Regions from separate parts of the Streptomyces sp. NPDC002742 genome, predicted to be linked through region 4. Evidence: riboswitches for the same ligand, from Rfam matches in the RefSeq annotation. Region 4 holds a riboswitch; each other region holds the start of a gene.

Evidence for each region. Region 4 has a riboswitch for cyclic di-AMP ahead of ACFYW8_RS08960 (peptidoglycan DD-metalloendopeptidase family protein). Riboswitches for the same ligand answer to the same signal wherever they lie in the genome.
Region 1: it holds a riboswitch for cyclic di-AMP, as region 4 does, so the genes downstream of both, ACFYW8_RS21245 (C40 family peptidase) here and ACFYW8_RS08960 (peptidoglycan DD-metalloendopeptidase family protein) in region 4, are expected to answer to the same signal.
Region 2: it holds a riboswitch for cyclic di-AMP, as region 4 does, so the genes downstream of both, ACFYW8_RS11720 (M23 family metallopeptidase) here and ACFYW8_RS08960 (peptidoglycan DD-metalloendopeptidase family protein) in region 4, are expected to answer to the same signal.
Region 3: it holds a riboswitch for cyclic di-AMP, as region 4 does, so the genes downstream of both, ACFYW8_RS25220 (peptidoglycan DD-metalloendopeptidase family protein) here and ACFYW8_RS08960 (peptidoglycan DD-metalloendopeptidase family protein) in region 4, are expected to answer to the same signal.

What each region holds. Positions count from the first base shown of each region.
Region 1 covers NZ_JBIAQF010000011.1:123,273-129,117, reverse strand. The annotation lists gene ACFYW8_RS21255 (ATP-dependent Clp protease proteolytic subunit) at 39-674, shown strand; gene ACFYW8_RS21250 (hypothetical protein) at 682-987, shown strand; cyclic di-AMP (ydaO/yuaA leader) riboswitch at 1,355-1,520, shown strand; gene ACFYW8_RS21245 (C40 family peptidase) at 1,523-1,996, shown strand; gene ACFYW8_RS21240 (DUF6328 family protein) at 2,096-2,686, shown strand; partial or broken gene ACFYW8_RS21235 (LysE family translocator) at 2,640-2,793, opposite strand; gene ACFYW8_RS21230 (ATP-binding protein) at 3,091-3,549, opposite strand; gene ACFYW8_RS21225 (helix-turn-helix transcriptional regulator) at 3,761-4,618, shown strand; gene ACFYW8_RS21220 (DUF397 domain-containing protein) at 4,630-4,854, shown strand; gene ACFYW8_RS21215 (8-amino-7-oxononanoate synthase) at 4,954-5,845, opposite strand, start outside.
Region 2 covers NZ_JBIAQF010000006.1:20,866-26,710, forward strand. The annotation lists gene ACFYW8_RS11710 (PrsW family glutamic-type intramembrane protease) at 1-1,296, shown strand, start outside; gene ACFYW8_RS11715 (aldo/keto reductase) at 1,449-2,393, opposite strand; gene ACFYW8_RS11720 (M23 family metallopeptidase) at 2,645-3,679, opposite strand; cyclic di-AMP (ydaO/yuaA leader) riboswitch at 3,691-3,849, opposite strand; gene ACFYW8_RS11725 (PP2C family protein-serine/threonine phosphatase) at 4,155-5,345, opposite strand; tRNA gene ACFYW8_RS11730 (tRNA-Met) at 5,557-5,630, opposite strand; partial or broken gene ACFYW8_RS11735 (dihydrofolate reductase family protein) at 5,805-5,845, opposite strand, start outside.
Region 3 covers NZ_JBIAQF010000014.1:67,504-73,348, reverse strand. The annotation lists gene ACFYW8_RS25240 (aspartate aminotransferase family protein) at 1-736, shown strand, start outside; gene ACFYW8_RS25235 (helix-turn-helix domain-containing protein) at 814-1,452, shown strand; gene ACFYW8_RS25230 (DUF6126 family protein) at 1,482-1,598, shown strand; gene ACFYW8_RS25225 (tyrosine-protein phosphatase) at 1,621-2,418, opposite strand; cyclic di-AMP (ydaO/yuaA leader) riboswitch at 3,052-3,209, shown strand; gene ACFYW8_RS25220 (peptidoglycan DD-metalloendopeptidase family protein) at 3,214-4,131, shown strand; gene ACFYW8_RS25215 (SGNH/GDSL hydrolase family protein) at 4,479-5,264, shown strand; gene ACFYW8_RS25210 (TetR family transcriptional regulator C-terminal domain-containing protein) at 5,441-5,845, opposite strand, start outside.
Region 4 covers NZ_JBIAQF010000004.1:348,652-354,496, reverse strand. The annotation lists gene ACFYW8_RS08970 (pitrilysin family protein) at 1-1,002, shown strand, start outside; gene ACFYW8_RS08965 (pitrilysin family protein) at 999-2,387, shown strand; cyclic di-AMP (ydaO/yuaA leader) riboswitch at 2,604-2,763, shown strand; gene ACFYW8_RS08960 (peptidoglycan DD-metalloendopeptidase family protein) at 2,776-3,540, shown strand; gene ACFYW8_RS08955 (GntR family transcriptional regulator) at 3,735-4,427, shown strand; gene ACFYW8_RS08950 (HPr family phosphocarrier protein) at 4,654-4,935, opposite strand; gene ACFYW8_RS08945 (GNAT family N-acetyltransferase) at 5,111-5,845, shown strand, end outside.

The sequences.
Region 1 (5,845 bases), on a different contig from region 4:
GTACATTTTTTACAGACGTCGGCCTGAGGAGGCGCGCCATGGACAGCCCGTCCGCCCGCTATGTCCTGCCCGAATTCACCGAGCGCACCGGCACGGGGCACCGGACTCTGGATCCGTACTCGAAGCTGCTCAGCGAGCGGATCGTGTTCCTCGGGACGCCGATCGACGACACCTCGGCGAACGACGTGACGGCGCAGTTCATGTACCTCGAACACGAGGCGCCCGAGCAGGACATCTCGCTCTACATCAACTCTCCGGGCGGCTCCTTCAGCGCGATGACCGCGATCTACGACACGATGCGGTTCGTCACCTGCGACGTCGAGACGATCTGCCTCGGCCAGGCGGCGTCGGCCGCGGCCGTCCTGCTGGCCGCCGGCACTCCGGGCAAGCGGCTGGCCCTGCCGGGAGCGCGCGTCCTGCTCCACCAGCCGTCGGTCCCGGAGCCGGTCCAGGGGCAGACGAGCGATCTGGTCATCCAGGCCGAGGAGTTGCTGCGCACCCGCGGGATCCTCGAGGAGATGCTCGTAGGGCACACGGGACAGAGCCCGGAGCAGGTCGCCACGGACATCGAGCGCGACAAGATCTTCGACGCTCCGGCGGCGCTGGCCTACGGGCTGATCGACCGGATCGTCGCGAGCCGCAGGGCCTCGCTCCAGACGCACGGCGCGAGGTGAGCGGCCGATGATCCCGGACCTGCCGCCGCTGCCGGCCCTGACCCGCGCCGAGGCCGAGCTGATCGACCGCTACCTCGACGTGGTCGACCTGGTCGGCCGTATCAACCCGTCCCGTCCCGGGGACACCTACCGCGGCCTGAGGGCGGCTCAGGCACTGGTCGGCAAAGCGGCGGCCCTGCGGGACGCTCTCACACTGATGCACCAGCGGGGCGAGAGCGAGCTGCACGCCCCGACGCTGGCTCAGGCGCTGCGGGTCCTCGACGGAGAGCGGCGGGCGGCCCGGGTCACCGTGGCGCCCGAGTCGGGCAGTTGACGGACCCCCACCCAGGAGCCGGCACGCGCCGCGGCTGCGCGGTGTCCGGCCAGGACTCAAACGGACCGGATGGTGTACCCCCTGATGGCGTATTGAACGATCCTTTCTGCGACCCCTCCGAGTTGCGCAACACGCGGAGCGGAAAGGCGGGATGGAGCCCTTCACCGCAGGTGCGGGCCTCGTCGATGTCCCCAACACCCCCTCGAACAGAGGGGTGTCCACCCGAACGGGTGAGTGGTGAGTAAGCCCACAAAACGCCGGTTCCGCTCGGATTTCCGACACTCATGAGTGAAGATCCCTTCCGACGACAAGCCCCCGCCACAACGGCGGGGCGGTCCGGGCGGACGCCGAGTCCTGCCGCCGCCCGGATGACCGGTCGACAGATGTGCATCGGCAGGAGTGGAGGACCCAGCACGACGGGTCGCCGGAACAGTTCCGGGCGGTCCTTGGGGTGAAGCCGCAGCTGCGGCCGGGCAACTTCGCCAGCCCGAATCCGACAGGTCATCCTTCACAGGCGGCTGACGAAGGGTTGCGCATGACTGCGCTCAATCGTGTCCCGTCGCTGTGGACCCGGGCCGGTACGGCCTCGGCGCTCACTCTTGCCGCCGTGGGCGGCAGCCTCGTGGTCCCCGGCGTCGCGCCCGACGCCGAGGCGGCCACCCCCGCGACGAGGGCACTCCAGGTCGCGGCGTCGAAGCACGGCTCCCCGTACCAGTGGGGCGCCGCGGGGCCGCACCGCTTCGACTGCTCCGGGCTCACGCTCTACTCGTACAAGAAGGCGGGCAAGAAGCTGCCTCGTACGGCCGCGGCGCAGTACAACAAGACGCACCATGTCTCGGCCTCGCACCGCAAGGCCGGTGACCTCGTGTTCTTCCACTCGGGCCGGAACGTGTACCACGTCGGCATCTACGCCGGGAAGGGAAAGATCTGGCACTCCCCGAAGACCGGGGAAGTGGTGAAGCTCCAGAAGATCTGGACGAGAAGCGTCTGGTACGGCAGGGTCAGCTGACCTCACCCTGGGGGCGGTGGCACGCGCGTGCCACCGCCCCCAGGGGCACGCAGCGCGTGGATCATGTGCAACACGGGCCGGAGTGGTTACTCGCTCCCCATGACCGCCGACCCGTCCCGCCCGTCCCGCCCGTCCCGCCCGTCCCGCAACGAGACGTCCGCGCGAAGCGACCCGTCCCCGAGGACGCGGACGTCCGGCCGCGACGAGACGCCCCTCGAACGGGCGGACCGCAACTTCGCCGAGCTGCTCCAGGAGTTGCGCGTCACCCAGACCGGGGTGCAGATCCTCTTCGCCTTCCTGCTGACGCTCGCCTTCACCCAGCGTTTCCCCTCCCTGGACACCGTGCAGCGTGCGACCTACGTGGTCACCCTGCTGCTGGCGGTGCTGGCCGCCGCCCTTTTCACGGCCCCCGCGGCACTGCACCGGTCGCTGTTCCAGCACAACGCCAAACCCACCATCGTGCGGGTCTCCTCGCGGCTCGCCACCATCGGTCTGTACGTCCTCGCGGCGGCGTTCAGCGGTTCGGTGCTGCTCGTCGTGGACGTGACGCTGGGGCGCGCCGCGGGAATCGCCGCGGGGGCGGGCACCCTGGCCGTCTGTCTGGCGCTGTGGAGCCTGCTGCCCCGGCTGGTGCAGCGCCGTCTCAGCTCCTCAGAGGCTCCAGCCCCAGGACGAGCCCCGGAACGGTGAGGACGCCGCCCGTGACCCCCTCCACGGCGCGTGCGGCACGCGGCACGCGGCCCGCGCAGCCACCGGCCGAGCCGGTCCGCGAGCAGCGCGACCGCCGGGAACCACACGCACCGGTCCTGGTCGAGGAAACCGGTGCCGGTGACGGCTCCCGGCCGCCTCCTCGCGTGCGGTTCCGCGGCTGCCGCCCGCCGGGCCGGCCGGACAGCACCGGCCCGGCAACCGACCGGACGTCCTGGACCGTCCAGGACGGTCCAGGACACGTCCAGGACCTGTCCGCTCGACCCGTACGAGCAGCGAGCGCCGAGCGCCGTGTACGAGCGGCCTGCCCGAACGGCTCATCCGCACGATCCGCCGGCTCCTCCGCACGGCCTGCCCGCCCGGACCGGCTGCCCGGACGACAGCACTCAAGGCTCTTGAGGCCCCCCGGACGGCACCGGCTGGACCGGTACCGTCCACGGGAGTTCGATGGAGACGGTCTTGCCGCCCTCCCGGGTCGGCAGGACGGTCAGTCTGCCGCCGCGTTCCGCGGTCAGCCAGCGGATGATCACCATGCCGCGGCCGTTGTCCTGCTGGACGGCCGCGGGCAGCCGTTTCGGGAAACGCGGATGGCTGTCGGTGACGCCGATGCGCAGGTGCTCCTCGCGCTCCAGACGCACGCCGACCGTGAAGGTGGGCGACTGCCCGAACGTGTGCTGGACGGCGTTGGTGGCCAGTTCGGACACGATCAGGCGGACGGTCTCGGCGACTTCGCAGTCGCGCGGCAAGCCCCATTCGGCCAGCACTTCGGCCACGAATTTACGGGCCACGGAAACCGAGACCGGTTCGCTCGGCAGCGTGACGGATGCTTCCTGGTGATCTGCCATGGCGACGTCGTCCCTTTCCCACGGGACCGGAGCCCGACACCGAGCGGTTGGTTCGAGTACGGTCCCGGACTGGTGCTTGCGCCAGACTGCCATTACCGGGCCGGTCGCGGGTGCGATCCACCGAGTAATGCATATATCTGTCGCTCGATGCGGTGAACTCTGCGTCGGCAGAGCGTATTCGGGCGACTTGGAAGGAGTAAGGAGAACAACCATGCAGCACGGTCCCGCGGTTCGCCGCCGCAAGCTCGGTGCCGAACTGCGCGCGCTGCGCGCGGGCTCGGGTCTCACGAGCGGTGAGGCGGCCCACCTCCTCGGCTGGCACCAGTCGAAGGTGAGCCGCATCGAAACCGGCACCAGCGGGGTGAAACCGGCCGATGTGGAACGCCTGTTGAACGCCTACGGCGTCGAGGATCCGGAACTGCGCGAGCTCCTCGTCGTGCTGGCGGGGTCCGAGGGCAACGGCCGCCACCACTGGTGGCACGCGTACCGCGGGGTTCTCCCCCCGACGTACCGCGACTTCATCAGTCTGGAGTCGGGAGCCAGTGGAATGCGCACGTTGGAGACCTCGGTCGTACCCGGGCTGCTGCAGACGCCGGAGTACGCCCGCGCGGTGACGCGGGCCGCCGTGGACGGACTGGAGGAGAGCAAGCTCGACGCCTTGGTCGAAGTGCGCCTGGCCCGGCAGGACGTGCTGCGTTCGGACCCGCCGCTGGAACTGTCCGCCGTCCTCGACGAAGCGGTGTTACGGCGGGAGGTCGGCGGACCCGATGTCATGGCGCGCCAACTGCGCCGCCTGAGAGAGGCCGCCGTCCTGCCTCAAGTGCGGCTCCAGGTACTGCCGTTCGCCGCCGGGGCACACATCGGAGTCACCGGCCCTTTCGTTATCTTCTCATTTCCGAACACAACTGATCTGGATGTGGTTGTTCTCGACCACTTGACGAGTAGCCTCTATCTCGAACGGAAAGAAGACCTCCAGGCCTACGCCGAGGCCTTCAACGCCCTTCAGTTCCACGCCCTTTCGCCCGAGGACTCGTTGGACTACATCGCCGGGATAGGTGACGGCGCGTAAGGAGGCACCTCATGTCTGCAATGCCTCGGTACGTACCCTCCAGCACTTCACTGCACGACGCGCGATGGCTGCGCAGCAGCCGCAGTACGGGAATGAACAACTGCGTCGAGACGGCGCGCCCGAGCTCCGGGCGCTGGTCCGGAATGGTCGCCGTGCGCGATTCCAAGAACACGGCGGGCCCGGCCCTGATGTTCGCTCCCGACGTCTGGGAGGAGTTCATCACCGGTCTGAACTGACCCCGCACGGTTCGCCGCTCCACCGGTTCACTTATCGAACCCACCATCGCTCCATGGGTTCACCGCTCCACCGGTTCACCGGTCGATCACCTCACCGGTTCACCGGTTCCGGCTGATCACGTCCACCGCGTACTCGATCTGCTCCTCGGTGAGGTCCGCGCGGGCCGTCAGCCGCAGCCGCGAAACACCGTCGGGCACCGACGGGGGACGGAAACAGCCGACAGCGAGGCCCGCCTCGCGGCAGTCGGCCGCCCATCGCACCGCCCGTTCGGGGGACGGTGCCCGCACGGAGACGACCGCGGCGTCCGGTCGTACCGCGGAGAGACCCTCCGCCGTCAGCCGGGTGTGCAGCGCCGTGGCCACCTCGCGCGCCCGCGCCGCCCGCTGAGGTTCACGGCGCAGCAACCGCAGCGCCGCGAGCGCCGCGCCCGCCGCCGCCGGCGCCAGACCGGTGTCGAAGATGAAGGTGCGCGCCGTGTTGACCAGGTGGTCGATGACCGCCGCCGGGCCGAGGACGGCGCCGCCCTGGCTGCCGAGCGACTTCGACAGCGTGAGCGTCACGACGACGTCCGGGTCCCCCGCGAGCCCCGCCGCGTGCGGTGCGCCCCTGCCGCCGTCGCCCAGGACGCCGAGTCCGTGCGCGTCGTCGACGATCAGTCCGGCGTTGAACTCCCGGCAGGCGAGGGCGAGTTCGCGAAGCGGTGCAGCGTCGCCGTCCACCGAGAAGACCGTGTCGGAGACGGTGACGGCGGGTCCGTCGTGGGTGCCGAGCGCCTTGCGCACTCCGTCGGGGTCCGCGTGACCGACCACCTGTGTGGTGCCGCGGGCCAGCCTGCAGCCGTCGATCAGGGAGGCGTGGTTGCCCGCGTCCGAGACGACCAGCGAGCCGTGCGGTGCGAGCGCGGTGACGGCGGCGAGGTTGGCCGCGTAGCCCGAGGACAGGACGAGAGCGGACTCGAAGCCGCAGAAATCGGCCAGCTCGCGTTCCAGC
Region 2 (5,845 bases), on a different contig from region 4:
CACTGGTGGCAGCGCAGAGGGGTCCGGTACGGAGCCCTGATCACGCTGCTCGCGATGTCGGGCCTGGTGATCCTCGCCCTGGTCCGCGAACAGACCGGAACCGAGGGCTTCCTGGTCGGTCTCGGACTGGCCGTGTTCCCCGTGCCGTTGCTCGTGGCCGCCTTCCGGTGGCTCGACCGGGTCGAGCCGGGCCCCTGGCGCAACCTGCTCTTCTCCTTCGCCTGGGGCGCCTGCGCCGCCGCGCTCATAGCGATCGTCGCCAACAGTTTCGCGACCCGGTGGATAGCGATGGCGACCGCGGATCCGTCCGGTGCCGACACGCTCGGCGCGACCGTCATAGCGCCCGTCGTCGAGGAGTCGGCGAAGGCGGCGGCCGTCCTGCTGGTCTTCCTGTTCCGCAGACGCGACTTCACCGGGATCGTCGACGGCGTCGTCATCGCCGGGATCACCGCCACCGGCTTCGCGTTCACCGAGAACATCCTCTACCTCGGCACCGCCTTCGGCTCCGACCAGCTCAGCGGGGAGAGCGGGCTCGCCTCCGTCACCGCCGCGACCTTCTTCGTCCGCGTGGTCATGTCGCCCTTCGCGCATCCGCTGTTCACCGTGCTGACCGGCATCGGCTTCGGCTTCGCGGCGCTGTCCTCCGAGCGCCGGCATGTACGCCGTGTGCTGTTCCCTCTCACCGGACTGCTGCTCGCGATGGGGATGCACGCGGTCTGGAACAGCTCGTCGGACTTCGGCGAGTTCGGATTCTTCGGCGTGTACGCCGCGTTCATGGTGCCCGCGTTCGGGCTGCTGACCTGGCTGGCCGTCTGGACCCGGCAGCGCGAGCTGCGCACCGTGCGCACCGAACTGCCCGCGTACACCGTCGCCGGATGGCTGGGCGCGACCGAACCGTGGGCCCTCGGCTCGATGCGGGCGCGGCGGCTCGCCCGCGAGTACGCCGGCCACCACTTCGGGAAGGGCGCTGCACGCTCGGTGGCGGAGTACGAGGCGTACGCGACCTCGCTGGCGTTCCTGCGCCACCGGGGGCGCCGGGGCCGGGCGGGCGCCGACTTCGTCGTACGGGAACGCGAGTTGCTCGACGAGCTGTGGCGCCGCCGGGAGACCGCCCGCCCGGCCCTCGCCTACGCGGCCCGCGCGACGACACCACTGCCCGCGCCGACGCCCTGGCCGGCCCACGGATACGTCGCCCAGCCCGCGCGGCCGTACGGCCCGACTGCGCAACCGTACGGTCCAACGGCGCAGGCGTCGGCACCGACGCCGTATCCCGCGTACAACCCGTACCGCTCGTAGCACCCGTAGCACCCGTAGCACCCGTAGCACCCGTAGCACCCGTAGCACCCGTAGCACCCGTAGCCCGGAACGGCCCGGCGCCCCGGGCGACACCGCCGGTCGACACCACCTGTCGACACCGGCGGTGCCACGCGGGCGCGGCACCGCCCCTGTTACGCCGAGGCCTTCGACAAGCGCGTCAGTTCCTCGTCCGTCAGCACCAGGTCCGCGACCCCCAGCAGCGCGGGAAGCTGCTCCACCGTGCGGGCGGAGGCGATCGGCGCGGCGACCGTCGGCTGTGCGGCCAGCCAGGCGAGGGCGACCGTCGCAACCGCGACGCCGTGGTCCCCGGCGATCTCGTCGAGGGCGGCGAGGACCCGCGGCCCGCGTTCCGTGTCGAGGTGCTTGGCCGCGCCCGCGGCGCGGACCGAGTCGACCGTCGCTCCGGGGCGGTACTTGCCGGTGAGGAAACCGGACGCGAGCCCGAAGTACGGGACGGCGGCCAGACCGGCACGGGAGGCGACCTCGCGCAGGGGCCCCTCGTAGGTGTCGCGCGACACCAGGTTGTACTGCGGCTGGAGCGCGACATAGCGCGCGAGGCCCTCGCGGTCGGAGAACTCCAGGGACTCCTGGAGCCGCTCGGGCGAGATGTTGGAGGCGGCGATGTGCCGCACCTTGCCCGCCTTCACCAGTTCGTCGAGAGCGCCGATGATCTCGTCGACCGGCACCTCCGGCTTGTCGAAGTGCGTGTAGTAGAGGTCGATGTGGTCGGTGCCCAGGCGGCGCAGCGACGCGTCGGCCGCGGCCTTGATGTTGGCACCGGACAGCCCCGGGAAGGCGGGGTGCTGGCTGACCTTGGTGGCGACCACGATGTCCGCACGGTTGCCGCGGCTCTTCAGCCACTTGCCGATGACTGTCTCGGACTCGCCGCCCTCGTTGCCCTCGACCCATGCCGAGTAGGAGTCCGCGGTGTCGAGGAAGTTGCCGCCGGCGGCCGCGTAGGCGTCGAGCACGGCGAAGGACCGGGTCTCGTCGGCCGTCCAGCCGAACACGTTGCCACCGAGCGAGAGCGGGAAGACCTCGAGGTCGGACGAACCGAGCTTGCGAAGAGGAGTCATGTAGGACATGAACACCCGGGTCGGATGCATGTATTCCGCACCCATTTCGGACGCGCCGGGTGCACGCCCGTGCCTCCACGCCCCTGACCGGCTGCCCTGACCGGCTGCCGACCGCTGATCCTGGCCGGCGGTCCTGACGCCTGGGGGGTGGCATCAGGGCCGCCGGAGACCGGGGAAGACAAGCGCACGCCACGCGTGAGGGGTCGCCCCCGTCCGCGCCGGACGTCGTACGGCTCAGAAGCCCGTGCGCATCAGGGGTTGAGGCCCTTGCTCTGGAGCCACGCCATCGGGTCGATGCCGGTGGCGGCGCCGCCGGGGTGCACTTCGAGGTGCAGGTGCGGCCCGGTGACGTTGCCCGTCGCGCCCACGCGTCCGATGACATCGCCGGTGGCGACCTTCTGGCCCACGCTGACGCTGATCGACGACTGGTGGCAGAACCAGAGCTCCGTACCGTCGTCGAGCGTGAGGATCGTGCGGTAGCCGTACGAGCCGGCCCAGCCGGCCTCGGTGATGGTGCCGCTGTGGATCGCCTTGATGAGCGTGCCGGTGGGCGCCGCGAAGTCGAGGCCGGTGTGATAGCCGGACGACCACATGGAGCCGGCCTCGCCGAAGCGGGAGGTCAGGGTGTACGAGGAGGTCGGCAGCGAGTAACTCTTGGCGAGCTCGGCGAGACGCTCGGTCTCGGCCTTCGCCTTGGCCGCGTCCTCCGCCTTCTGCTTCGCGGCGGCGGCCTTGGCCTCAGCGTCGTCCTGCTGCTTGGCGGCGAGCGCGACGGCCTTCTTCGCGGCGGCGGCCTGGGCGGCCTGCTGAGTGGCCGTGTCCGCCTGGTTCTGCTGCGACTGGGCCTGCTGCATGATGCGCGAGCGCAGCGCCTCACCGGCGTCCGTGGCACCCTGCGCCGCGTCGGCGCCGGTCAGACCGGCGCTGGTGAGCGGAGTCGTGGAGCCCTTGGGGGCGCTGGATCCGCCGTCCGATATCAGGGCCTTGGCGGACTGGGTGACCGACGACAGGTCGGGAAGCGAGATCGAGACGGGCGGCTTGCCCGGTGCGGCGCTGGCGATGCCACCCGCGCCGACGGCGGCTATGACGCCGACGCCGAGAACCGTTGAGCTGCGGGCGAGTCCTCCGCCGCGCTGCTTGCCCGTGCGGTGCCGGCCGCGGACGGGAAGAACGGAATCCTCGGTGGGGTTCCACTCCTCCCAGGGTCCCTCGTCCTTGCCATAGCCGAAGGTATGCGTGTCAGTCGGCGTGGACGAGATTGGCTGAGCGGGCCGGTTGGACGCCACGTGGGCGCACTCCTTTCCTTCCTTGCCGCCTACCGGGTTAGCTGACGGGTTCGGAACAGGAAGGTCTCCTACGCGCGTACGGCCACTGTGCTTCCACAGCGGAAATACGCTCGATTCACCCCAAGTTGATGGTTCCCCGGTTCCCTTGCGGGATTCGGCGCGTGCGCACGGAGCCACCTCTTGTGACGGCTGTAACGGCCGCGCTGCGTTATCGCACGTTAATAGAGTCGGGCACCGAATTCCAAGCTGTTCGGACTGATCATTAACGGCTTTTGGCCAGGACTTTGGGGTCACGAGCGATGAAAAACGGGCGAGTTGACCTCAACTCGTCGACACGGGATTCCTTGACGGCATGTCAGGCGATACGCGGAGGGACATCGCCCGGTCACCGTTCGTGACCATGCCCGAAAAGGCCGTACGCGAAGCCCGCGAAGGGTCTCCCGAGCCCTGCGGAAATCCCCTCGACGAGCACTCGTCAAAAGCGCCGTACGGCGAGCAGCGCCATGTCGTCCGTCAAAGCACCACCCGTATGCCGGCGGACCGCCTCGGAGAGGGCGGTCAGCAGCGCGTCGGGGCCGGGAAAGACCCGTCCGGCCAGCCAAGCGGCCGGATCGTAGAACGTCCCGCGCCGATCGCGGGCCTCGGACAGCCCGTCGGTGTGCAGGAGCAGTATCGCCCCGCGCGGAAAGCGGTCCTGTACCGCACGGTCGGGCCAGGTTCCCAGCTCGCTCATCCCGAGCGGCAGCGCGAAGGGCTCGGCGGCGAGCGGGACGATCAGGCCGTCGGGATGCAGGAGCAGGGGCGGCGGATGGCCGCGGTTGACGATGCGGACGACGTCCTCGTCGTGGGGGATCTCCGCCAGGACGGCGGTGGTGAACTCCTCGAACGCGTCAGGGCTCTCGTGCAGGGTTCCCGGGCGCGTCAGGGCCCGCTCCAGGCGCCGTGCGACCGCCTCCAGCGTCGTCTCCTGCTCGGCCGCCTCCCGGAACGCGCCGACCACCACGGCGACGGCGGCCACCGCGGTCATCCCCTTGCCCCGTACGTCCCCGACGATCAGCCGCACGCCGTACGGGGAGTCCTGCACCGCGTACAGGTCACCGCCGATGAACGCGTCCTCCTGTGCCGCCTCGTAGCGGGCCGCGACGTCGAGGCCGTCGATCCGCGCCGCGGGCTCGGGCAGCACGGCACGCTGTGCGAACTCGGCGATCTCCCGGACGGAGGCGAGCCGTTCGTCACCGCGCCGGACGACGATGTTGAGGAGGACGGCGAGAACGGCGGCCGTCGCCACGGTGACCGTCTCGGTGACCGCGTCGACCTGCAGCACGATGCCGAGCAGGGAGTGCACCCCGAGCACCGCACCGACGGCGAGGGCGCCGGTGAGGACGGTGCCGCGCAGCGAGTAGAGGGGCGCGGCGATCAGGGGCGCGGCCGTGAAGAGGGGAGCCGCGGTGAATTCCGACGGTGTGAAGTAGTCGTAGACCATCGCGGCGACGACGAACAGCGCGGGCAGGGCGCGGACGAAGGCGCGCGCGAAGGAGATCCGGCGGAAGCCCGCTCCCGCCGCAGGGGGTCGCGAGGCGCTCCCTGGCCCGGGGCCACCGGCCGACGGGCCGTGGGACCGGTCATGGAGTTCTCCGGTTCGCTGCTCACGTCTCGGCTGCCCCACCCGTCCAGCAGACCCGCTTCGGCGGCGGCGGGCGACCGGTGTGGCCCGACCGGGGGACGGTGCGGCCGCCGCGGGGAACCTGCCCGGAGGAACGGCCGGAGGGCGGACCCTGTGGGCCCGGACCCGGGGACGGATCTCGGGACGCATCCGAGGGTGGGAAAACACCAAGGGCCGGAACTCGTGAATCCGAGTTCCGGCCCTTGGCCTTGAGTAGCGGGGACAGGATTTGAACCTGCGACCTCTGGGTTATGAGCCCAGCGAGCTACCGAGCTGCTCCACCCCGCGTCGTTGAGACCAGTGTACGCCATCCGCGGGACCCGAAGCACACGCGTTTAAACGCGCCCCTTCGGCGGCGTCGGCGGGAACCCCGCCTCACCCGCCTCGCCCGCCTCGCCCGCCTCGCCCGCCTCGCCCGCCGCGTACGACATCCGGTCGACGTCCGGGACCGAGGGAGGCCTGCCCCGGCAGATGCCGGTTGGGGGCCTCGGCCCGGTCCGCGT
Region 3 (5,845 bases), on a different contig from region 4:
ATATCTGCGCGCCGCCCAGGAATTGCTGCACAAGCACAAGGCCCTGCTCATCGCCGACGAGGTGCAGACCGGCCTCGGCCGCACCGGCGACTTCTACGCCTACCAGCACGAGGAAGGTGTCGAACCGGACCTGGTGTGCGTGGCCAAGGCGCTCTCCGGCGGCTATGTGCCGGTCGGCGCGACCCTCGGCAAGGACTGGATCTTCAAGAAGGTCTACTCCTCCATGGACCGGGTCCTCGTGCACTCGGCGAGCTTCGGGTCCAACGCCCAGGCCATGGCGGCGGGGCTCGCGGTGCTCTCCGTGATGGAGAACGAGCAGATCGTCGCCAACGCGCGGATCACCGGAGAACGGCTGAAGTCCCGGCTGGCGGCCCTGGTCGACCGGTACGAGCTGCTCAGCGACGTACGCGGCCGGGGTCTGATGATCGGAATCGAGTTCGGCCGGCCCACGTCGCTCAAGCTGCGCGGCCGCTGGACCATGCTGCAGGCCGCGCGCAAGGGCCTGTTCGCGCAGATGGTCGTCGTCCCGCTGCTCCAGCGGCACCGCATCCTCACCCAGGTCTCCGGCGACCATCTGGAGGTGATCAAGCTGATCCCGCCGCTGGTCATCGACGAGAGGGACGTCGACCGGTTCGTGGACGCCTTCACCGCGGTGATGGAGGACGCGCACGGCGGCGGCGGGCTGATGTGGGACTTCGGGAAGACGCTGGTGAAACAGGCGGTCGCGAACCGCTGAGACCCCGGCACCGCGGGACTCTTTGCCTCTGGGGCAAGAAAATTGCCCCAGAGGCAATCATCGGGGTCAATGGTCATATGAGCCCTGCCGATCCAGGGGCGGTCGAAGAGCCGTCCGCCGAGCTGCGCGCCGTGGCGCCCCAGCTCCGCGCGCTGCGCCGCGGCGCCTCCCTCACGCTGGAGGCCGCCGCCCGCGCCGCCGGACTCTCGCCCGCGCATCTCTCCCGACTGGAGACCGGGCAGCGCCAGCCCTCGCTGCCGATGCTGCTCACGCTGGCCCGTGTCTACGGTACGACGGTCTCCGAACTGCTCGGCGAGACGGTCGCCGACCGTGACGCGATCGTCCGGGCCGCCGACATGGAAGCGGCCCCGGCGGGCGGCTGGACCTACTGGCAGGCCGGTGCCGCGGGCCGCGGTATGCAGGCGCTGCGCGTGCACGTCCCCTACGGCTCGCAGGGTGACATCGTGCGCGTCCACCCGGGCGAGGAGTGGCTGTACGTCCTCCAGGGGCGGCTCAGGCTGCGCCTCGGGGACACCGCGCACACGCTCGCGCCGGGGGACAGCGCCCACTTCGACTCGCTGACCCCGCACCGCATCGCCGCCGCCGAACGCGACGGAGCCGAGCTTCTTTTCGTACACACCCTGCTGCAGAGCCCCGTCGCCGCGCTGTGCCTCGGTCCTGCGACGGGCCACCCCACCTCGGGAGAGACGTCATGACCGAACCCACGGAACCCCGCAGCCGCTCCATGGAGGAGAAGTTCCCCCGCGCCCTGTGGGTGCGGCTGATCATCTACGTCGCCGTCGGCCACCTCTTCGCGGCCTTCATCTATCTGCTCTTCACGCTGGGCGCGCACAACCAGTAGAACCGCAGACCGGGCGAGCGGCTCAGTCCAGCAGCCGCTCGCGCAGACGCTCCCGGAGCTCCGGCGTCATCCCCAGTCCTTGCTCCAGGTAGGCGTCGACGCTGCCCCAGGTCTCCTCGATCGTCTCGAACGCGGCTGTCAGGTACTCGGCGCGCGCGTCGAACAGGGGGCTGAGCAGTTCCATCACCTCCGGGGAGTACGCGGCGGCCGAGGTGTTGCTGCGGTGCACCTTGTAGCGGCGGTGCGCGGCGTTCGACTCCAGGTAGTCGGCCACGATCGCGTCGCGCTCGACGCCGAGGGCGAGGAGGGTGATCGCGATGGACAGTCCGGCGCGGTCCTTGCCGGCCGCGCAGTGCATCAGGGCGGGCGCGCTGTCCTCGGCCAGCGCGTGCAGCACCTGGGAGTGCTCGGCCGTGCGCTCCTTGATGATCGCGCGGTAGGAGTTGATCATGCGGTTCGCTGCCTTGCCGTCGCCGAGGAGCCCCCGCAGCTGGTCGAGATCGCCCTCGCGGACCATCTTCCAGAACTCGCCGCCGGCCGCCGGGTCGGTCAGCGGGAGGTTCACGTTCCGTACGCCCGGCAGTTCGACGTCCGGGCCCTCCAGTTTCTGGTCCGCGGCATTACGGAAGTCGAAGATCGTGTGGAGTCCCAGGGAGTCGAGGAACGCGACGTCCTCCTCCGTGGCGTGCGCGAGGTGGCCGCTGCGGAACAGGTGCCCGTAGCGCACTCGTCGGCCGTCCGCGGTGGGCAGGCCGCCCACGTCGCGGAAGTTGCGCACTCCGCCGAGCTCGGGCTCGGTCGACGGGACCTGCTGCGTCACGGGGGCTCCTCCCATTCGGCCGTCGGCGTCGCCTGGTGGACTCGGCGTCGCTCGTCGGCAGTTGTGTCCGGCTGGCGCTCTCGACGATACGACATGGGTTCCTGAGGCAATGAGTTGTCCACAGGCGTCTCGTCTCAGGAGATACGGCCTTGACGGCGACGCTTTATGTGTACACGTGTTCGAATGTGTTCACCGGTCGCCCGCCGCCTCCGGTCGCGCGTGTATGCCGGGGTGAATTGTTGCGAGATGCGGCATTGGGGCGTGCCGTTTTTGCGAGTCGACCCACCTTGGAATCCAGATGTGATGATTATCCGCCTGCGCCGCATCTGGCTGTTCTGTCCCTAATTGGCGCCTTCGTTACAACTGGCCCTGGAATGAAGCAGCCTGGGTCGAGTCGCGTGAGGAGCGTCATATTCGTGACGATGCGTTGCCGTCCTCGAATTCCAACCCGCCCGCATTTCCCGGCGGGTTGGGATGCCCGAAAGATCGTCATTCCACAGAGGGTGACGGCAATTTCCGCATGGATCAAGAAAGGTGGACGAACGGGAGAAGCGCGTAGTTGTCGACGCGCTCTCATCTCGCCTACGTTCTGCCTCAATCCGGACGGACGCCCAATCCTGCCGCCGTCCGGAATCCGCACACTCACCCGTACATGGCAGGAGCGGGGGACCCACAGGTTCCGCGCCTGGTCCGGTCTCCGGAACAGGCTAGGGGTACAGCCACGCAGCAGCGTGGCCGGGCATCTCCAGCCCGCACCCGACAGCTCACCCCGCAGGCGCCGGAGAGGAAAACGTCATGCCCGCGAAGGGTAAGCACCGCCGTCCCAAGTCCCTCCGTTTCACCCGCTCGATCGCCGTGGCCGGAACCGGTGGCGCCGCACTCGCGCTGCCGCTGATGGGAGCCACCGGCGCGCACGCCGCGACCCCGGCCGCCGCCGTCGCGCAGCACGTCGAGAAGGCCGCCACCGCCGCTCCCGTCGCCGGGAAGGCCGCCACGACGAAGACGTACGCGGTGAAGTCCGGCGACTATCTCTCGAAGATCGCCGACGAGCACAACGTCAGCGGCGGCTGGAAGAAGATCTACTCCGACAACCGCTCCGCCATCGGCGGTGACCCGTCGCTGATCCACCCCGGTCTGAAGCTGTCGCTCGGCAAGAAGGCCGCTTTCGTCGGCGCCACTCACACGGTCACGCACACGGCCACGCACACGGCGACCCGCACGACGGCCCCGGCGCCCAAGACCGACCAGGCGACCCCGGCCCCCGACACCGCTGCCCCCGACAGCGCTTCCGCCGGCAGCGGTTCCGGCTACACCCTGCCGGTCGAGAGCAGCTCCGTCGGCACCGGCTACAAGGTGCCGGGCAGCATGTGGTCCAGCGGCTACCACACGGGCGTGGACTTCGTGGTTCCCACCGGTACCACGATCAAGTCCATAGCCGCGGGCACCGTCGTCTCCGCGGGCTGGGGCGGCGCCTACGGCAACCAGGTCGTCATCCAGCACGCCGACGGCAAGTACTCCCAGTACGCCCACATGTCGTCCCTGTCCGTCTCGGCGGGGCAGACCGTGACCGAGGGCCAGCAGATCGGCCTCTCCGGCGCGACCGGCAACGTCACCGGACCTCACCTGCACTTCGAGATCCGCACCACGCCGGACTACGGCTCCGACGTCGACCCGGTCGCGTACCTTCGCTCGCACGGTGTCGCCGTCGGCTGACGCCTCACCCTGAGCTCCAGACGCTCACCCTGCTCCTGACGGCAGGACAGCCTCCGAAGGCCGGACCCACGATCCCGGGGTCCGGCCTTCGGTGTTCCCGGTGTGAGGCACCCGGCCACTGTCGAACCAGGCGCCTGACCGCTGCCCGGTGATTTCCCGTGATTTCCCGGCCCGTGGGTGATCGCTCCTTCAACGTCCGTGTTCCGGGTCTTATTCCAGAGTTGACCAACGCTTGGCGAGTGGCTTATCTCACCGTCCGTCAACCCTTCCCTACGGTCGCGTAGCTCACATCCAGAGGTGAATTATGGGTCGATGTGGCAGACGATTCGAAGAGTGACGACAGATCAGTGATCGGGTCGTACGTGGCGGTGGGGGACAGCTTCACCGAGGGCGTCGGCGACCCTGGGCCCGACGGGGCGTTCGTCGGCTGGGCCGACCGGTTCGCGGTACTTCTCGCCGACCGGCGACCCGAAGGCGATTTCAACTACACCAATCTCGCCGTGCGCGGCAAACTGCTCGACCAGATCGTCGAGTCCCAGCTCCTGAAGGCCAAGGAGCTCGGCCCCGACCTGGTCTCGTTCTGCGCGGGCGGCAACGACATCATCCGCCCGGGCACCGACCCCGACGAGGTCGCGGAGCGCTTCGAGCGCGCGATCTCCGATCTCACCTCCGCCGTCGGCACGGTCATGGTGACCACCGGCTTCGACACACGTGACGTGCCCGTGCTCAAGCATCTGCGCGGCAAGATCGCCACCTACAACGGACATGTGCGGGCCATCGCGGACCGCTACGGCTGTCCCGTCCTCGACCTCTGGTCCCTGAAGACGATCCAGGACCGCCGCGCCTGGGACGGAGACCGACTGCACCTCTCGCCCGAGGGGCACACCCGGGTGGCGCTCCGTGCCGGACAGGTACTCGGCCTCGACGTACCCGCCGACCCGGACCAGCCCTGGCCGCCCCTCCCGCCGCGCGGCACGCTGGAGATGCGCCGCGACAACATCCAGTGGGCGCGCGAATATCTGGTGCCGTGGATCGGACGGCGACTGCGCGGGGAGTCCTCGGGCGATCACGTGGCGGCCAAGGGAACCCTGTCACCGGACGACATCAAGATGCGCATCGAGTCGGTGGCCTGAGCCGGGACCGACCCGGTCAAGGCACCACGGACGGCGCGGGTCCCGGCCGGGTCGAGCGGCCGGGACCCGCACCGGCGTCCGGGGCGGTTCGGGTTCGAACCCTCCCCCTCCGGGTCTCGGCCGTGCTCGCCGTCGGGGCAGCGCCGCGCGGCGCAGCGCCGGGCCCAGCAGGCGTGCTAGCGCACCGCCGCCATCAACGCCTCGCGCTCAAGGCCCAGTTCACGGGCGAGGGCCTCGTCCGCCCACTCCTGGGTCCGCGCCCGTGAAACGGCTCCCGAGTACGCCGTCATCTGGACGGCCAGTCCGTCCAGGAGCGCCGTCAGTCTGAGTGCCGCGCTCGTGGGGTCCGGGCAGTGGAACTCGCCCGCGGCCACGCCCTCCGCGATCACCTCGGTCATCGCGGCCTTCCACTGCCTGTCGAGATCGCGGGTGACCTCGCGCAGCGCGGGCTCGCGCAGGGCGACCGCCCAGCCCTCGATCCACAGGCGCCAGCCCTTCGCCTGCCCTGTCGGGGCGTACCAGCGCACGGCGGTCCGAAGGCGTCGCAATGCCGTCGTACGGCGGCCGAGCAGCTTGCGCAG
Region 4 (5,845 bases):
CGCATGGGCTCGCTGCTCGCGGCACTGGACGACGAGTCCATGGAGAACCAGCGCGACGTCGTCAAGAACGAGCGCCGGCAGCGTTACGACAACGTCCCGTACGGCACCGCGTTCGAGAAGCTCACCGCGCTCTCGTACCCCGAGGGTCACCCGTACCACCACACCCCGATCGGTTCGATGGCGGACCTGGACGCGGCCACCCTGGAGGACGCCCGCGCGTTCTTCCGCACCAACTACGCGCCCAACAACGCGGTCCTGTCGATCGTCGGCGACATCGACCCGGAGCAGACGCTCGTCTGGGTCGAGAAGTACTTCGGCTCCATCCCCGGGCACGACGGCAAGGCCGCCCCGCGCGACGGTTCGCTGCCCGACATCATCGGCGAGCAGCTGCGTGAGGTCGTCGAGGAAGACGTCCCGGCGCGCGCCCTGATGGCCGCCTACCGGCTCCCGGAGGACGGCACGCGCGCGTGCGACGCCGCCGACCTGGCACTCACCGTCCTCGGCGGCGGCGAGTCCTCCCGGCTCTACAACCGGCTCGTACGCCGTGACCGCACCGCCGTCGCGGCCGGGTTCGGCCTGCTGCGGCTCGCCGGAGCGCCCTCCCTGGGGTGGCTGGACGTGAAGACGTCCGGCGATGTCGAGGTCCCGGTCATCGAGGCCGCCGTCGACGAGGAGCTCGCCCGGTTCGCCGAGGAGGGCCCGACGGACGAGGAAATGGAGCGCGCGCAGGCCCAGTTGGAGCGTGAGTGGCTCGACCGGCTCGGCACCGTCGCGGGCCGCGCCGACGAACTGTGCAGGTACGCCGTCCTGTTCGGCGACCCGCAGCTCGCCCTGACCGCCGTGCAGCGCGTCCTGGACGTCACGGCGGAGGAGGTCCGGGAGGCCGCCCGCGCCCGCCTGCGCCCCGACAACCGCGCGGTGCTCGTCTACGAGCCGACCACCGCCGAAGCCGCCGACGCGGCCGACCTGGCCGACGAGACCGACGAGGAGGCGGCGAAGTGACCGAGCTCGCCACCATGGACTTCCACCCGCAGCCCCAGGCCGGCAGCCCCAAGCCGTGGGCCTTTCCCGCCCCCCAGCGCGGCACCCTGGACAACGGTCTGACCGTGCTGCGCTGCCACCGCCCCGGCCAGCAGGTCGTCGCCGTCGAGGTGATCCTGGCCGCGCCACTGGAGGCCGAGCCCGCGGGCCTGGACGGCATCGCCACGATCATGGCGCGCGCGTTCTCCGAGGGCACCGACAAGCACTCGGCCGAGGACTTCGCCGCCGAACTGGAGCGCTGCGGCGCCACGCTCGACGCGCACGCCGACCACCCCGGCGTACGGCTGTCCCTCGAAGTGCCGGTCTCGCGCCTGGCCAAGGCGCTGGGCCTGCTCGCCGACGCCCTGCGAGCGCCCGCGTTCGCGGACAGCGAGGTCGAGCGGCTGGTGCGCAACCGGCTCGACGAGATCCCGCACGAGACGGCCAACCCCGCCCGTCGTGCCGCAAAGGAGCTCTCCAAGGAACTGTTCCCGGCGAGCGCGCGCATGTCGCGCCCGCGCCAGGGCACCGAGGAGACCGTCCAGAAGATCGACTCCGCGGCCGTACGCGCCTTCTACGACAAGTACGTACGCCCCGCGACGGCCACCGCCGTCGTCGTCGGTGACCTGACGGGTGTCGACCTCGACGAGCTGCTCGGCGACACGCTGGGCTCCTGGACCGGTTCGTCCGCCGAGCCGCGTCCCGTGCCGCCGGTGAGCGCCGACGACACCGGCCGCGTGATCATCGTCGACCGCCCCGGCGCGGTCCAGACGCAGCTGCTCATCGGCCGGGTCGGCGCCGACCGGCACGACCGCGTGTGGGCCGCCCAGGTGCTCGGCACCTACTGCCTCGGCGGCACCCTCACCTCACGCCTGGACCGCGTCCTGCGCGAGGAGAAGGGCTACACCTACGGCGTACGGGCGTTCGGCCAGGTCCTGCGCGCCGCGCCGGACGGCACGGGTGTCGCGATGCTCGCCATCAGCGGCTCGGTGGACACCCCGAACACCGGTCCGGCGCTCGACGACCTGTGGAAGGTGCTGCGCACCCTCGCGGCCGAGGGGCTGACCGACGCGGAGCGCGACGTCGCCGTGCAGAACCTGGTGGGTGTCGCGCCCCTCAAGTTCGAGACGGCGGCAGCCGTCGCGAGCACGCTCGCGGACCAGGTCGAGCAGTACCTGCCGGACGACTATCAGGCGACGCTGTACCGGCAACTGGCCGCCACCGGCACCGTGGAGGCCACCGCGGCCGCGGTGAGCGCCTTCCCGATGGACCGGCTGGTGACCGTCCTGGTGGGCGACGCGGCGCAGATCGAGGAGCCGGTCAAGGCTCTCGGAATCGGTGAAGTCAGCGTGGTGGCCGCCGAGTAGGGGCCGTGCGACGGAGGAGGGCCCTGGTGACCGAAGAGTCGTCAGGGCCCTCCTGCGTCCCGCGAAAGGCCCCCAAGATGTCCGTATTCGTGCGGGAGTTGCCCTTCTGCCCTGTGGGATGCGTTACAAAAATCGTGATCCGTTTGTTGTTCGAATGACACCCCGTTTAGCGTCGGTCCGGCTGTTCGTCACGCAGTGCGCCGCGCCCGCGGCACCGGACAGTCATCGCCGAGTCCCCCATGGCGCGAGTCAGGGGAGCCGGGGACCCACACGTAGTCCCTGGGGTGAATCGGACGCCCTCTTCGGAGGGGGTCCGTAGGAGACCTTCCTGCTCCGAACCCGTCAGCTAACCCGGTAGGCGAGAGGGAAGGAAAGGATCAGCCCCTACATGGCGTTCACCTGTGGCACCGGCAAGCATCGTCGAACGAGCCGGGTGCACAGCACCACCACGACCGCCGTCGGGGTCGCGGCGCTCACCACGACCGGTGTGATCGGAACCCTGGCCGCCCCCGCGTTCGCGGCGGAGGCCTCCGTCGAGCAGACCGGGCTGACCCAGGCCGTCACCCTCGGAGACACGGTCGCCGACCAGATCGACGCCCAGGCCTTCGCGCAGCAGCGCGCCGCCGACGAGGCCGCCGCGCGGAAGCAGGCCGAACAGGCCGCGCGCAAGTACGCCGCGGAGCAGGCCGCGAAGTCCCGCGAGGCCAAGGAGCGCGCCGCCCGTGAGGCCGAGCGCAAGCGCCTGAACACGTTCGTCATCCCGATCACCGGTTCCTACGTCTCCACCGGTTACCAGGCCAGCAGCAGCCTCTGGTCCTCGGGCAGCCACACCGGCGTCGACTTCCACGCCGCGTACGGCACCTCGGTCCACGCGGTGGGCTCCGGCACCATCGTCACGACCGGCTGGGGCGGCGCCTACGGCAATCAAGTAGTGATCAAGATGCACGACGGGACGTACACCATGTACGGCCACCTGTCGTCCATCGGCGTGTCCGTGGGGCAGACGGTCACTCCGGGGCAGCAGATCGGCCTCTCCGGGGACACCGGCAACACCACCGGACCGCACCTTCACTTCGAGGCCCGTACGACCGCGGAGTACGGCTCGGACATCGACCCGGTCGCGTACCTGCGCTCGCACGGAGTCAACGTCTGACGACCGCTTCGCGGCTTCTCACCGCTTTCGATGCCCCGGCTCACCGAGCCGGGGCATCGTCGTTTCCGGAGGCGTCTGTCCAAAAAATATCCATGGATTCAGGCCCGCCATCGGAAATTCAGGCTTCCTGCAATAGAGTCACTGAACAAGCGTCAATCGATGGCGTTTCGCGGGGATTAAAGCGGAGGTCGGTCATGCGTATTCCGGCGCACTCGGTATGCACGGCGATCCGTGACGACATCGTCGCGGGTGTCTACGAGCGCGGCGGCCGGCTCACCGAGGAACTGCTCGCGCGGCGCTACGGCGTCTCGCGCGTCCCCGTGCGCGAGGCCCTGCGCACCCTGGAGGCCGAGGGCTTCGTGGTCACCCGTCGGCACGCGGGCGCGTGCGTCGCGGAGCCCACCGAGCAGGAGGCCGCGGACCTCCTGGAGATGCGCATGCTGCTGGAACCACTGGGTGCCGCGAGGGCCGCCCAGCGGCGTACGGAGGCCCACCTCAAGGTGCTGCGGGGCCTGGTCAGGCTGGGCCAGGAGCGTTCCAGGAGAGGCCACAGCGAGGATCTGCGTTCCCTGGGCGGCTGGTTCCACGAGACGCTCGCACAGGCGTCCGGCAGTCCCGCGCTGACGTCCACGCTCGCCCAGCTGCGTCACAAGATCGCCTGGATGTACTCGGTGGACGCTCCGGCCAACCCCGCGGAGTCCTGGGCGGAGCACGGCGGCATCGTGGACGCTGTCGCCCGCGGCGACGGCGAGCGGGCCCGCGCGATCATGGCCCTGCACACCGAGCGCGCGACGACCGCGCACCGGCTCCGATTTCCCGGCGGCGACCGGCCGGACCGTGTGAGAAGTTCGCAACATCCCGTAAACATGATGGGCCAGCGTCATTAACACGGGCGCCGTATACAAAGAGGGATATTCGGCGGGGGCTTATTTCTGATGCCCTTTTATTCGTGTGTCCGGAATTTCGGCGCGCGCTATTCCCGTGACGGCGGCACCAGGGCCCGCGGGTGTCGCCGCGGGAATTCCTGAGCGGGGTGCGGAAAACGGCTGAGCCGCGCCGCCCGGAGAAGGGGGGCGCGGCTCAGCCGCGTGTGGTCCTGGGTGCCTTGTGGGCTCAGACGGTCTCGGGGAGCTCGTCGAGACCCTCGGCGACCAGCTTCGCCAGACGGTCGAGAGCGGCGTCCGCGCCCTCGGAGTCCGACGCGAGGACGATCTCCTCGCCGCCCTGGGCGCCCAGGCCGAGGACCGCGAGCATGGAGGCCGCGTTGACGGGGTTGCCGTCGGACTTGGCGATCGTCACGGGGATGCCGGAGGCCGTGGCGGCCCGGACGAAGATGGAGGCGGGGCGGGCGTGGAGGCCCTCGGTCCAGCCGACGTTGACGCGGCGCTCAGCCATGTGATGCTGCCCTTCGGGTGTTCAAGGTTGTCTAGACCAGTGTTCCATATCGTGAGGCGTGCCCGGACGGACCGGGTTCCGCCCGCGGCGGCGCCGGTCCGCGGCCCCGCTCCGGCGTCCGTCACCTTCAGACTGCCTCGCGCCGTTGTCGTACGCGAGCCGTACTCTGGGCCCCATGCAGACCTCGTCGGACCGGCACGAGTACCCGGCTCACTGGGAGGCCGACGTGGTGCTGCGCGACGGCGGCACCGCACGCATCAGGCCCATCACCGTCGACGACGCCGAACGCCTGGTCAGCTTCTACGAGCAGGTGTCCGACGAGTCGAAGTACTACCGCTTCTTCGCGCCGTATCCGCGGCTGTCCGCCAAGGACGTCCACCGGTTCACCCATCACGACTTCGTGGACCGCGTGGGTCTCGCGGCCACGGTGGGCGGCGAGTTCATCGCCACCGTGCGCTACGACCGGATCGACGCCGACGGGATGCCCGCGTCCGCGCCCGCCGACGAGGCAGAGGTCGCCTTCCTCGTGCAGGACGCCCACCAGGGCCGCGGCGTCGCCTCGGCCCTGCTCGAACACATCGCGGCCGTGGCCCGCGAGCGGGACATCCGCCGTTTCGCGGCCGAGGTGCTGCCCGCCAACAACAAAATGATCAAGGTGTTCACGGACGCCGGATACACCCAGAAGCGCAGCTTCGAGGACGGCGTCGTACGCCTGGAGTTCGACCTCGAACCCACCGACCGGTCCCTCGCCGTGCAGCGCGCGCGGGAGCAGCGCGCCGAGGCCCGTTCCGTGCAGCGGCTGCTCGCCCCCGGCTCGGTCGCCGTCATCGGTGCCGGCCGCACTCCTGGCGGGGTCGGCCGCAGCGTCCTGGACAACCTGCGGGACGCCGGATTCACCGGGCGTCTGTAC